3 regions of the Anaerostipes amylophilus genome follow, and region 2 is predicted to be linked to each of the others. Evidence: riboswitches for the same ligand, from Rfam matches in the RefSeq annotation. Region 2 holds a riboswitch; each other region holds the start of a gene.
The links. Region 2 has a riboswitch for cyclic di-GMP ahead of OCV53_RS04795 (nucleoid-associated protein). Riboswitches for the same ligand answer to the same signal wherever they lie in the genome.
Positions count from the first base shown of each region.

Region 1: another riboswitch for cyclic di-GMP. It lies ahead of OCV53_RS11115 (response regulator); the one in region 2 lies ahead of OCV53_RS04795 (nucleoid-associated protein).
Region 3: another riboswitch for cyclic di-GMP. It lies ahead of OCV53_RS09170 (hypothetical protein); the one in region 2 lies ahead of OCV53_RS04795 (nucleoid-associated protein).

Region 1 covers NZ_JAOQJG010000007.1:175,000-179,387, forward strand. Annotated here, with positions in the region: gene OCV53_RS11115 (response regulator) at 1-2,017, opposite strand, end outside; cyclic di-GMP riboswitch class I at 2,250-2,340, opposite strand; gene OCV53_RS11120 (PBECR4 domain-containing protein) at 2,332-2,649, opposite strand; gene OCV53_RS11125 (hybrid sensor histidine kinase/response regulator) at 2,769-4,388, opposite strand, start outside.
Region 2 covers NZ_JAOQJG010000003.1:66,995-71,382, reverse strand. Annotated here, with positions in the region: gene OCV53_RS04800 (butyryl-CoA:acetate CoA-transferase) at 1-1,155, shown strand, start outside; gene OCV53_RS04795 (nucleoid-associated protein) at 1,244-2,266, opposite strand; cyclic di-GMP riboswitch class I at 2,675-2,763, opposite strand; gene OCV53_RS04790 (electron transfer flavoprotein subunit alpha/FixB family protein) at 2,927-3,961, opposite strand; gene OCV53_RS04785 (electron transfer flavoprotein subunit beta/FixA family protein) at 3,986-4,388, opposite strand, start outside.
Region 3 covers NZ_JAOQJG010000005.1:258,588-262,975, reverse strand. Annotated here, with positions in the region: gene OCV53_RS09195 (phosphoenolpyruvate carboxykinase (ATP)) at 1-245, shown strand, start outside; gene OCV53_RS09190 (MarR family winged helix-turn-helix transcriptional regulator) at 313-723, shown strand; gene OCV53_RS09185 (YcxB family protein) at 844-1,389, shown strand; gene OCV53_RS09180 (hypothetical protein) at 1,407-1,529, shown strand; partial or broken gene OCV53_RS12460 (hypothetical protein) at 1,529-1,588, shown strand; cyclic di-GMP riboswitch class I at 1,644-1,719, shown strand; gene OCV53_RS09170 (hypothetical protein) at 1,842-2,117, shown strand; gene OCV53_RS12255 (response regulator) at 2,114-2,566, shown strand; gene OCV53_RS09160 (endonuclease III domain-containing protein) at 2,639-3,271, shown strand; gene OCV53_RS09155 (YczE/YyaS/YitT family protein) at 3,387-4,046, opposite strand; gene OCV53_RS09150 (LysR family transcriptional regulator) at 4,275-4,388, shown strand, end outside.

The DNA of each region.
Region 1 (4,388 bases), on a different contig from region 2:
TGTCACCACAGACAGCCTCATGTTCAATATGATTGATGTGTATATCAAAATTATGTTTATGTTCATCAAGCACCGGTTTCGTAAGTGTAATAAGATTATCTACCAGATCTGACAGATTGAAATCTTCCTGTGCCAGTGTCATTTTTCCACTTTCAATACGTGCCATATCCAGCACTTCATTGATCAGCCCCAGCAGATGGCGGCTTGATTCTGTGATCTTGCTGAGACATTCAATGACTCTGTCCTGGCTCTCAACATTTGCTCCTGCGATTGCCGTCAGACCCACAATCGAATTCATTGGTGTCCGGATATCATGGGACATATTGGAAAGGAATTCTGTTTTCGCACGATTTGCATTTTCTGCGGACCGGTAAGCCTCTTTCAGTGCCTGACGGGATTCAATCTCTGCTTTCTTCTCCTGTGTCACATCCATGGATGCCAGCAATACCTTTTCCAGCTTTCCGTTCTTCCATTCCAAGGGAATATAAGAAGCGATTTTATAAGTCTTTTCATCCAGGCTGCAATACTCAAACTTATAAATATCATTTTCACTTTTCAGTTTTTTCTGAATATTATCCGGGGCTATCAGGATATCTATAGTTTCCAATGGTTCCAGTGTCTTATATTTTTCAAGAACCTGCATCTGAAAATCATGATAAAATCCCAGAGGTTTATATATCATATGTCCATTCAGATTGTAGAATTCATATTTGTCATTTTCCAGATCACAGACAACAAAGCGGTCAACCAGACGCACAATACTCTGGATCAGCTGCTCCATGGAAGCATTATCCGCTGCCATCTGCAGATGCCGTGCGCTCTCTACCTTTGCCTCTGTGATATCACGCAGAAAGATCATGGCATATTCTGAATCCTCTATCTCGCCACGTATGACCACATTGCGGACCCATCGTTCTTCTCCATTCAGAGTGATACGGCACTCCAAATCCAATTCGGTTTCCAGACCCTTCAGCCTTTCTGCAATATAACCACGGTCGTAAAAAGAGGATACCGCCTTCTTATCTATCTCCACAACATAGGAATCCACAAAATGCCGGATCAATTCATCCCACGTATGACTCTGTTCAAAGACGGTCATCAGGGACGGTTCAACCTTAAAGGTATCAAAAGTATTTGCTTCCAGATTCACATAATACTCGCACAAATCTGCTTTCGTAAAAGCCCGGTGGAAAGCAGCAGATTTTTGTGCCTGCATGATTTCTTTTTTCTCCCCATCAATGTTAATAAAAATCCCGGCAATTCTGCTGGCAGAACCATCCAGACGGCGTATTACTTCTGCCGATGCCCGAAACCACTGGTATTGATTATCCTTCATTCTCATACGATACTCTACCTGGTATTTTATCTGGTTCGTCTTATCCTTAATTGCCGCCTGAAGCTGCACCATTACTCTTTCTTTATCCTGTGGATGCAGAAGATCTGACCAGGATTCCAGTTTATTCGGAAAGTCCAAAGTGTTATGATAGCCAAGCATTTTTCGGAATTCATGACTCCAGTTTGCATTCACAATCTCACTGTTTTCGTCACAGTCAAAATACCAGAAGCCGGAATAGATAGCCTCATTGAGCAGTGTCAAATTTACATGATCCCAGTTGACCTGTACGGACATAACCCAGATCTGTCTGCCCGCCTCATCTGTCGCATCCTCTTTACAAAGCCGTACATTTTTCACTGTACCGTCTGCTGCAAGGATCTGTGCTTCCCCTGTTCCGTGAAGCTGCCAAAAACGGTCTCGCTCCAGTATATCTTCCTCACCATAAAAGAAGTTTCTCAATGAGCCTTTTGTCTGTTCCATGAAAGTATCGAATGTATATCCTGTACTATGCAACAGCAGATTATTCACAGACAAAATAGACAGGTTTGGGTCATAAGATCCTGTCATTATACCTACTCCACCATTATTTTCCAGTGTTTTCTGTACGGCCTGTGACATGGTCTGTGTCTGTCCCGTTACAGTCTCACCTAAGGAATATATTTTGTCCTCATAATTTTCCATTTTATAAAAATCCTCTCTCTGTTTTATGCTTCACTATCCTGCTTTTATCTGTATACAGAGAACCTGTCCCTGCTAGTTTTGTTACCTATTTTTGCATACAAAAAGGACACTTGCCAAAATCTGCCAGTGTCCCTACTATATTTCTCTAAAATCACACATCTATATAGTATAAAAGGTATCGGAATCTCTTCTGTTCAAACATCTTTTCCATATATTATGATGATATGGAAACAGTGGCAACCGGCTGACCTGGTCAAACTTTCTGACTTTAGCCCCTTCTGGCTTTGCGTCCCTGCCTTTCAGCAGGTTTGCCTTTAAATAATTTCTATTTTTATCAAAAACAAAATACCATAAAGTTTTTCATACGTCAATATTGCTGAATAGAAAATCTGTGTATTTTGCGTATGCCAGCCTGCATTGTCAGTTATCGATCGGCTCGCCAAACCACTCACCATAAAATTATTTATTACAATTTCACTGGCTGCAAGATGTGGAACCTTTTCAGATGGAAATGATAGATGAATTGTGTACAGTTGCTGTTTGTAGCCAAATGTAAAAACATAATAATATTCTGTTAGTTCTTTCCACGCAACGGCTGCATCATACAATAATCCGTAATCATTATTTTCCATACACACCATCTTCTGATTTGCTGTCTTATTCAGCAGAAATACCTGCCAGTTTTACATTTACGTTATAATATCCTACAGAACGTGAAAAATAGGTATACGGATTTGAGAAGTTGCAATCACTACACACAATATTCACACAAAATTCTCTTTACGTTTTCAATTTTTATAGGCTTTGCCAAGTGAGCATTCATTCCTGCTGCCAGACACTTTTCTTTATCTTCTCTGAATGCATTTGCTGTCATGGCAATAATCGGGGTTGTCTCAGCATCTGGATGTTTCAGTGACCGGATTGTTTTTGTCGCAGTAATCCCATCCATTACAGGCATCATGATATCCATCAGAATTGCGTCAAAATAACCTTCCGATTTCTCCTGGAACATTCTGACCGCCTGCAATCCATCTCTTGCAACTGTCATATTTGCACCTTCATCAGACAACAGCGTTTCCGTAATTTCTGCATTCAATTCATTGTCCTCTACCAGCAATAAGTTTAATCCGCTGATATCCATCTGTGCCGCTGTTTTCTTTACTGTATCTGGTGCGGGAGCAAGTTTAAACGGAATCCTGATGATAAAGGTTGAGCCAATGCCTTCTTCGCTTTTAACTTCAATAGTTCCACCCATCTTTTCAATCAGACCTTTTACAATCGCCATTCCCAGTCCAATTCCCTGCTGTGTACTTCTTGCATCCTCTCTTTCCTGCGAAAACGGCTCAAATATATGCTCCTGGTATTTCCTGCTCATACCAATGCCAGTATCAGTTATGGTCCACTCATATGTCGTAATTCCGTCAACAGCTTCTGTATAATCTGACACCGTCATTATCTTGCCGCCAATCCGGTTATACTTAATACAGTTTCCATAAATATTAAGAAATATCTGTCTTAAATGTACCGGACTTCCATAAATAAAAGGATATCGAAGCCCTTCCTTTTTTGCACGGAACTGCATCTGGATTCCTCTGTCTTTTGCCCGCTGTTCTATGATAGTCAGAACATCCTGACTTAATTCCTCAAAGTTGATGATTTCCTGCGTCAGAGGTACATTTCCATCTTCAATTTTGCTCATCTGAAGGATATCATTAATAAGAGACAATAGATAGTCTGCAGCTACCTGCATTTTTCTGAAATTTTTCAGGACCAATTCCCTGTCATCAAAATGTTTCTCAGCAATCTTCATCAATCCGATAATTCCATTCAGCGGGGTTCTCATATCGTGAGACATCCTGGAGAGAAAATCAGACTTGCTTTTATTTGCTTTCTTTTCACTTTCCAATGCAATTGATTTGTGCATGAAGTCATTTTTATCCAGCATGAGATTCCAATGTTCAATGGTTCCGTCTTCTTTTATTACTTTCTGTCCACGATCTTCGATGTATTTGTATGTGCCGTCCTTACAGCGTATCCGGTAAATAGTAGCATAATGATCAGAATGAGTATATTGATTTAATGCATCTGCAAGTCCGACCTTCACGTCATCTGGATGGGCAAGACCGATAATATTACCGCCAGAAGCATCCATCAGTTCCTTTGGCGTTGCGTAACCGAGCATATTTGCAAATTGTTCTGAAACATATTTGAAAGAGTATTCTGGGTCATCATTACTGATTTTGACACCGTCAGGGATGGATACGGTAAATAACTCCAGCTGACTTTGCAGTTTCTTTGTCAATTCCTCGATCATGGCCTTATGCTTTTTCTCTTCTGCCAGAAGCTTCGCATACTCTCTGTTTGATTTTTC
Region 2 (4,388 bases):
CCACTGGCAATCACTCAGATTGAAAATCCAGCGGACCATTTCACATGGAATTCCTGGCACATGGGTGGTTTAGAAAGAAAATGGATCAATGAAGGATTCTCTTTCTATGCACCAATTCGTTACTCTGAATTACCAAGCTACTATCGTGATTATCTTCCAGAAACTGATGTCGTTATGATGCAGGTTGCACCTATGGATGCTCACGGATATTTCAACTTTGGTCCTAGTGCATCTCATACAGCTGCTATGCTTGAGAAAGCAAAATGCGTTATCGTTGAGGTTAATGAGAATATGCCTCGTTGCCTTGGAGGATTTGAAGAAGGAATCCATATTTCCAAAGTTGATATGATCGTTGAAGGAAATAATCCAGCAATCGATGAATTAGGTGGCGGAGGAGCTGCGACTGAAGTTGATCAGGCAGTTGCAAAACTGATCGTTGATCAGATTCCTGATGGAGCTTGTTTACAGCTTGGTATTGGTGGTATGCCAAATGCCGTTGGATCTCTGATCGCAGAATCTGACTTAAAGGACTTAGGTGTTCATACAGAAATGTACGTTGATGCGTTCGTTGATATTGCAAAAGCTGGTAAGATTACTGGAGCTAATAAAAACATCGATCGTTATCGTCAGACATATGCTTTCGCAGCAGGTACTAAGAAGTTATATGATTATTTAAATGATAACCCAGCATGCATGAGTGCTCCTGTTGATTATACAAACAGCATTGCTACTATTTCATCCATTGATAACTTTATCTCTATCAATAATGCGGTAGATATTGACCTTTATGGACAGATCAGTGCTGAATCTTCAGGAATTCGTCAGATCAGTGGTGCCGGCGGACAGCTTGACTTCGTTATGGGTGCTCACTTATCTAATGGTGGTAAGAGTTTCGTATGCTTGTCTTCTACTTTCACAAATAAGAAAGGTGAGACATTCTCAAGAATCCTTCCTACATTACATAATGGATCTATCGTTACTGATACTCGTGCAAATGCTCACTATATTGTTACCGAATATGGTATGGCTAACTTAAAAGGTAAGTCTACATGGGAACGTGCTGAAGCATTAATTAACATCGCTCATCCAGACTTCAGAGACCAGCTGATCAAAGATGCTGAAACTGCTCATATCTGGAGAAGATCTAATAAATAAACTTCCAAAAGAGGTTTAATAGTTTTTTAAATTTTCCAAATTTTAAAAATCCCGAATCCATTCATTCTGTTGGATTCGGGATTTGTTTTTATTTAATTTTTACGCTCTCAATATTCTTAATGATGATCGTGCTTCCACCACCTGATTCTTCAATGATCTCAACATTATCTTTCATATTATATTCTTCCATTGGAATCTTAATCTCAATCCCTGTATCTGTTTCTAGCATCTGATATTCAAGTCTCTTTACTGTATTTTCCTTTGCTACAGTAAATGTATCATACTGCATATCGTATCGTTCAATCTTCTCATCAAATTCCTGTTTCTTTCCTTGATGATTTCCAAAAAGTTTATCTCCGATCTCATTAACTTTAAACGCCTGATTCTCTGAAAATTCTTCTCTTAAACGGCTTTTCATATCCAGCCTTTTTGCAATACCATCTTCTGGATAATGATTGTTGATATCATTGATGACTTTATTTAAAATCTGAAATTTCTTTTTTGGTGCAAGATCTGCATAACATTGTAAAAAACGTTCTGACAGATAATTGATCTTATCTCCATTTAACATCTCATATTTCTTTTCTACCAATCGCACTTTATATTCTGACAGATCAATAATAACTGCTTCTGTAAGTTTTGCCGAATCTGTCGGCATAACTCTTTGTTTCACGATATCATTTGCCTGTACATCTTCTTCTTCCTGATGCACATATGTCACCTTATAATTCATTTTTAGCAATGCCAGATGAACTACACTTTGAACTTGAAATGTAACACAAAGTAAATCTCCTGCTGGGATTGTAACACTATCACACATGATGTCAAATAAATTTTCTCCAAGTATTCTCGTTGCCTCAATAAAACTCTCGTCATCGGTCTCATCCATGCTTTCTAACAGACTTAAAATTGGTGAAACACTGCCATCAAACTGACATCTTTTCGCATCATCACTTTCCATAATCTTAAAAATATGCCCTCTGACAAATTCCATAAGATCTGGTCCCATATCAAGAAGCTGGCTGGATAGCCCAAGGTAACCTGTATGACTATCTAATATATGTAAAATTCCTTTTCTGATGATAATATCGTCTTTCTGTATATGTTCCATCTTTATCTCCTTTTTGTTTTTATTCCTTGTATTTTATCATATCGACTCTTTTTAGGCAAAAGATAATCCTGGTTCGCAGAAAAAAATTTTATAACAAAAAAGTCATGGTTCCCTACACCATGACTTCTGCTAATATGAAAAATCCCCATGTATCCTCACTACATAAAACTGGCAACCCACTGTCAGTGATTCTTTCTGCGAACCCCTTCACAAAAACAAATCAGTGAGAAATGTAAAATTCCATATTCTCTATAGGATCCACTCATTGATATCTTACTCGTGGCAAAATGTTATCTTCAGGCTCCCTATTTCCTAAAAATAAAAAACCGTATATAGAATAATCTCATAATCTATAACGGTTGCCTCTATCAGGATAAAATATCCATATCACATTCCCTTAATGTTAAATGTGGCAACCGGCTGTCATAATCTCTAAAAAGACCTTAGACCCTTTGGCTTTGCGTCCCTGCCTTTCAACAGGTTTGCCCTATGAATAAATATGAACTTTTATTTACATATATAATATCATGATTCATAAATAATGTCAATCATCTTTTTCTTAGTTATTAATATTTATAATAGTTTTCTTTCCTTATACATATAAAAAGTCCGCGATAAAATTACCGCGGACTACTTAAGGATTAAATTCTCAAAAGTTGATTATTTAACAACTGCTCTTAATTTTTCTGTTAAAGCTGGTACGATCTTGTTTAAGTCTCCAACGATTCCGTAATCAGCTACATCAAAGATAGGAGCTGTCTCATCTTTGTTGATTGCAATGATGATATCAGATTCTTCCATACCTGCAACATGCTGGATTGCTCCAGAAATACCGATTGCGAAGTATACGTTAGGACGTACAGTTTTTCCTGTCTGTCCAACCTGAATATCTCTTGGCTGCCATCCGTTATCTACAACGGCACGAGAACAGCTTACTTCTCCTCCAAGAACATCTGCTAATTCTCTTAACATTCCGAATCCTTCTTCTCCAACTCCACGTCCACCAGATACTAAGATCTTAGCGTCCATGATATCTACTGTATCTGTAACAGATTTAACGATATCAACGATTTCAACGTATTTGTTGTCTGGAGTAAATCCAGGATTGTATTCGATAACTTCAGCTTTTGCTCCTTCAATAGGATCGATCTTCTGCATAACACCAGGACGAACTGTTGCCATCTGAGGTCTGTTGTCTGGGCAAGCGATTGTTGCGATTGTGTTTCCACCGAATGCTGGACGAGTCATTAATAACTGATTATGTTTCTGTTCTTTTCCTGGGATTGCTCTTAATGGGAAATCACCGATTTCAAGAACTGTACAGTCAGCTGTTAAACCTGTCTGAACACGTGCAGATACACGAGGTCCAAGGTCACGACCAATTGCTGTCGCACCAACTAACATAATTTCTGGTTTGTATTCATTGATTACAGATGCTAATGCATGTGTATATGGTTCTGTTCTGTATTCTTTTAATTCTGGATCGTCAACTACGATTACTTTATCAGCACCGTATTTTGCAAGATCATCTACTAATCCTTTAACGTCAGAACCTACAAGAACAGCAGTTACGTCTGTATCTAAGTCTTTTGCTAAGTCTTTTGCTTTTCCAAGTAATTCGAATGCGATTCCGCTTAATTCGTTATCTACCTGCTGTGCAAAGACGTATACGCCTCTATATTCTTCTAAACCCATTTTATTCACCACTTTTCCTTTTCACTAAATTACATGTTTTTCAGCTAATTTATCCATGATATAATCTACTGCTTCTTCTGGATCAAGTGTAACTTTTTCTCCAGCACCTTTTCTTACTTTGTCAGATGCTTTTGCGATCTTAGTTGGAGATCCAGCAAGACCAAGGTTAGAATCATCTACATCTTTAAGGTCTTTTCTTCCCCAAACAGTTACTTCTGCATCATATGCATCAAAGATTCCACCTGGAGTCATATATCTTGGCTCGTTTAATTCAGCTAATGCTGTAACTAAGCAAGGCATTTTAGCTTTTAAGATGTGGTATCTATCTTCATACTGACGCTGAACAACTACGCTGTCACCGTCAATTTTAATGTCTTCTGCATAAGAGATAACTGGAATATCAAGATGTTCAGAAATCTGTGGTCCA
Region 3 (4,388 bases), on a different contig from region 2:
AATTCAAACAGTGGGGACCATTTACAGATATTGAAGTGCTTGAGATGGAAGGATATGTTTCAGACTTCAGCGATATGAATTATGTAGAGACATTAAAAGCAAGAATGACAGACAGATTAAATTTTGTCTTCGAGAAAGACGTAGAAGATGGTGGATACAATGCACTGCCAACACAGGCGAAAGAAGCATTAGCAAAAGTAATCGGTGAAGCACACAATTTAGAAGTGGAAAATTCCAACAATTAAAGGTATAATACTCTTAAATCGTTGTTTTTAGGAGGTGGATTAATTGGATAAGGATCGTTTAAATAATATGGTGGTAGACTTATTCCACGGAATTTCGTATGAAGAAGAGAAAGCCGTGATCACGGATGAGTTTAAGGATATTTCAAATAAAGATCTGCATATTATTGATGCGATCGGGATTAAGAAACCTAAGAATATGTCAACGATTGCTAGAGATTTAAATATTACGGTTGGGACACTTACAACCGCTATCAGTAATCTTTTGAAGAAAGGATATGTGATCCGCAAACGTGGGGAGAGAGACCGAAGGGTTGTTTATATATCACTTTCTGAGAAAGGGAGAAAAGCATACAATCATCATAGAGAATTTCATAAACAGATGATCCAGAGACTGCTTGATACGTTAAATGAGCAGGAACAGGATCTGTTGGTGAAGGTTATGCAGTATTTTCATGACTATTTTCGGGAACATATGTAAACTATAAGTATAGTTTTTAGGAGATAAGCATAATAAAAGATTCAGAGAATGGTACTCTCTGGATCTTTTTTGATTAAAGTATATGCGTTATCTTAAAAATAAAGCAGGGGGGGAAGGAATATGCTGCAACTAAATTACAAATTAACAGACGAAGACTACATAGAATTCAACGAATTTCATCAGTTAATTCATTCAGAGGTAGGAAAGAGAAATCTGTTTTTTCTAAAACTAGCAGGACCAATGATCAGTGTTCTTGCGATAGTAATTTTCATTTTGGCAAGAGCAGAAAAAATGTTGATCATTACAGAAGTAATTGTATTATGCATTTTTTCAATTGTATGTGTAGCACAGGCTAAAAAGATTATGAAAAGAGGTATTCGCAAGACAATTCTTAAAATGATAGAAACAGAAGGACTACCATTTGCAGAAGAAATAACATTAACTTTTACGGAAGATCAGATTATAGAGATAACAAAAGGCCAGGAAGTGAAAGTAGATTATCAAAAGGTAGAAAATGTTTGTGAAACAGAGACGGCTTTTTACATTTATATTAGTTCCATAGAAGCACTTATTATTCCTAAGAGAGTTTTAAATCAGGATATGGAAAAGAAATTAATACGAATAGTCACAGAGAATTTTGCACATCTTATTTCTATTAACAAATAAAAAAGGAGAGAAATAAGATGCCAGATATATTTTGTTTTCAATGCCAGCAGACAGCAGGCAATAAAGGATGTGTGGTAACAGGTGTCTGTGGAAAGCAGTTACAAATACACACCGGACCAAAGAAGCCGACCGATTGGTAATGGATGGATTATTTACAACAAACTGTATCATGCCGCCAAGAGAGAGTTATCAAGATCGCGTGTATACAACATCAGTTGTTGGATATGAAGGATTAAAATATATTGAACGAAAGAAAGATATAACGGCAAAGCAGTCGAAAGGCTGTGACGCAAAGCTATAGGGCCTTTGACATGGCAGCCAGTTGCACATTGTATAATAAGAGTGCAGGGGACACTGTAGATATATTTATCTATAGTGTTTTTTACATGTTTGAAGATATCAAGAAAGTATTTGACATAGATAAAAAGAGTATGAATAAGGAATAGGAAATAATGAATAAGGAGTTATTTAGGGAAGAAATAATATATTCTGTGGGTGATTCAAACTTGGAGGAGAATAGTTATGAGATGATCAAAGACGTGATCCGTAATAATCATGCAGTTGGATTTATGACAGGACATTATGATGAGAATCTGACAATTACGAATGTCAGTGGATTTTTACTTTATAATCTTGGATATGATTACAAGGAGTTTATGGAAATTACCAAAGGTTCACTTAAAAATTTATTTTATGGGGAAAATAGAAGTTTTTTGGAAATGATGTGACGATCATTATCTTATCGGCATATGATTATTCGGAGATCGAAGCAGAGGCAAGAGAGGCTGGAGTTGATGAATTTATAGCAAAATCATTATTCAGATCAAGGCTTACAGCAACACTAAAAAATATCATTGAAGGGAAATCCAATAAAGAGGCTAACATTGAGACTGCAGAAAATGGAAAAGAAGCCGTTGAAAAATTTGCAAATGCACCAAGTGGTTTTTATGACTTGATCTTTATGGATATTCATATGCCTGTAATGAATGGATACGAAGCAACGGCAGCAATCCGTTCCCACAGAAAATATAGAGAAAAACAAATACCGATCATAGCAATGACTGCCAATGCATTTGCAGAAGATGTTGTAATGGCGAAAAATGCAGGAATGAAGGAGCATATTGCAAAACCTTGGGAGATGAATCGTTTGTGCGAGATCATGCAGAGATATCTGTAATTTGACCAATTTTCTTTCCAGTGCTAAAATAACAAAAATAACCAAACAGCTTTTAGGGAGGATTTGCAATCAATGAACAAAAAAGAATTAGCATTAGAAGTAATTGAACGTTTGAAAAATGAATATCCAGATGCGGATTGTACACTGGAATATGATCAGGCATGGAAATTATTAGTCAGTGTAAGACTTGCAGCCCAGTGTACAGATGCAAGAGTTAATGTTGTAGTCAAAGGATTGTTTGAAAAATATCCAACTGTAGAAGCATTAGCGGCAGCAGATGTCGCAGATATTGAGGAAATTGTACGTCCATGCGGACTTGGAAAAAGCAAAGCGAGAGATATCAGTAAATGCATGAAAGTTTTAAGAGATGAATATGATTGTAACATCCCAACAGATTTCAAATCTATTTTAAGTCTGCCAGGTGTTGGAAGAAAAAGTGCCAATCTGATCATGGGAGATGTGTTTGGAAAACCTGCGATCGTAACAGATACGCATTGTATCCGTCTTGTGAATAGAATTGGTTTGGTTGATGGAATTAAAGACCCAAAGAAAGTGGAGATGGCATTATGGGAGATCATTCCTCCAGAAGAAGGTAGTGATTTTTGTCACAGACTTGTATGGCATGGAAGAGATGTCTGCACGGCAAGAACGAAACCACATTGTGAGAGATGTTGTTTGAATGATATCTGTCATCAGATCATTTAGAAGATTACTTAGCATTTATAATAAAAGAGTATGATAAAAAACCGTAATCACTAATAGTTTTTGTAGTGATTACGGTTTTTTACTGCATATTATTGTATATTGTTAAAGTTAAAAATTATGCCTGAAATCCTAAGTAAGCATTGATTCTTTTGTGGAACAGTGAAGAAAATACATTTGTAATATTTCCGCTTAAGAAAGCAGCGATCACAGTTCCGATTCCAACAGATGGTAATTCTGGAAGTAAAACAAAAGAAGCGACAGCAGAACATACTGTAAATAAAACTTCCAGACAAACTCTCACGGCACCAAAGCTTACATTTTTCTTCTCAGCGATACTCTTAACAAGACCTTCCATTGGCATAACAGCAAATCCAGAACTAATTGTAAATCCAACACCTGTAGATAAAACTGCACATGCAATAACAGATAATAAGATCTTTGCTGCAAGACCATGAGGCTCGATAAAGAATAAACCATAAGAAGTAAATTCAATAAATAAAGAATAAACAAATGTCAACCCAAGTTGAATAAACTGTATTTTCCCGAATTCACGGAGAACCACTGCTTCACAGATCAAAAATGTTGAGTTGATCAGAAAATTAAATAAAGCATAGCTGTGAACAGGGGAGAGATAACTTAAAGTTAAAGCCATTGTACAGCTTGGGGCAACTCCAAGAGTTGCTTTTAAAAATAAATTAGAACCAACAGACATGATCAGCAGTCCTAAAATATAAAACAATAATCTATGGTAGAAAAAAGTTTTTTCGTTTTTCATATTTTTATCCATCCTTTCTATCAAAATTCTATATTTTCATAAATTTATTTCCCTTTTGTGTTCTTATTATATAGAGGTAGAAGTAAGTATTGCAATTCCAGTTAAGACTTGATATATTCCATGTAGGAATATATACAGAAAATAGCAGCTAAAAGTGATTGAGTATGATGAAAAATGAGAATAAAAAGTGTAAAATGAAATATATGAAAATAAAAGAGGATTATAAAAATGGAAATACAACAGCTATATTATTATATGGAATTATGCAGACAAAAGAATTTCACAGAGGCTGGGTATTCTTGTAATATGACACAAGGTGCATTGTCAAAGCAGATCAGAAAG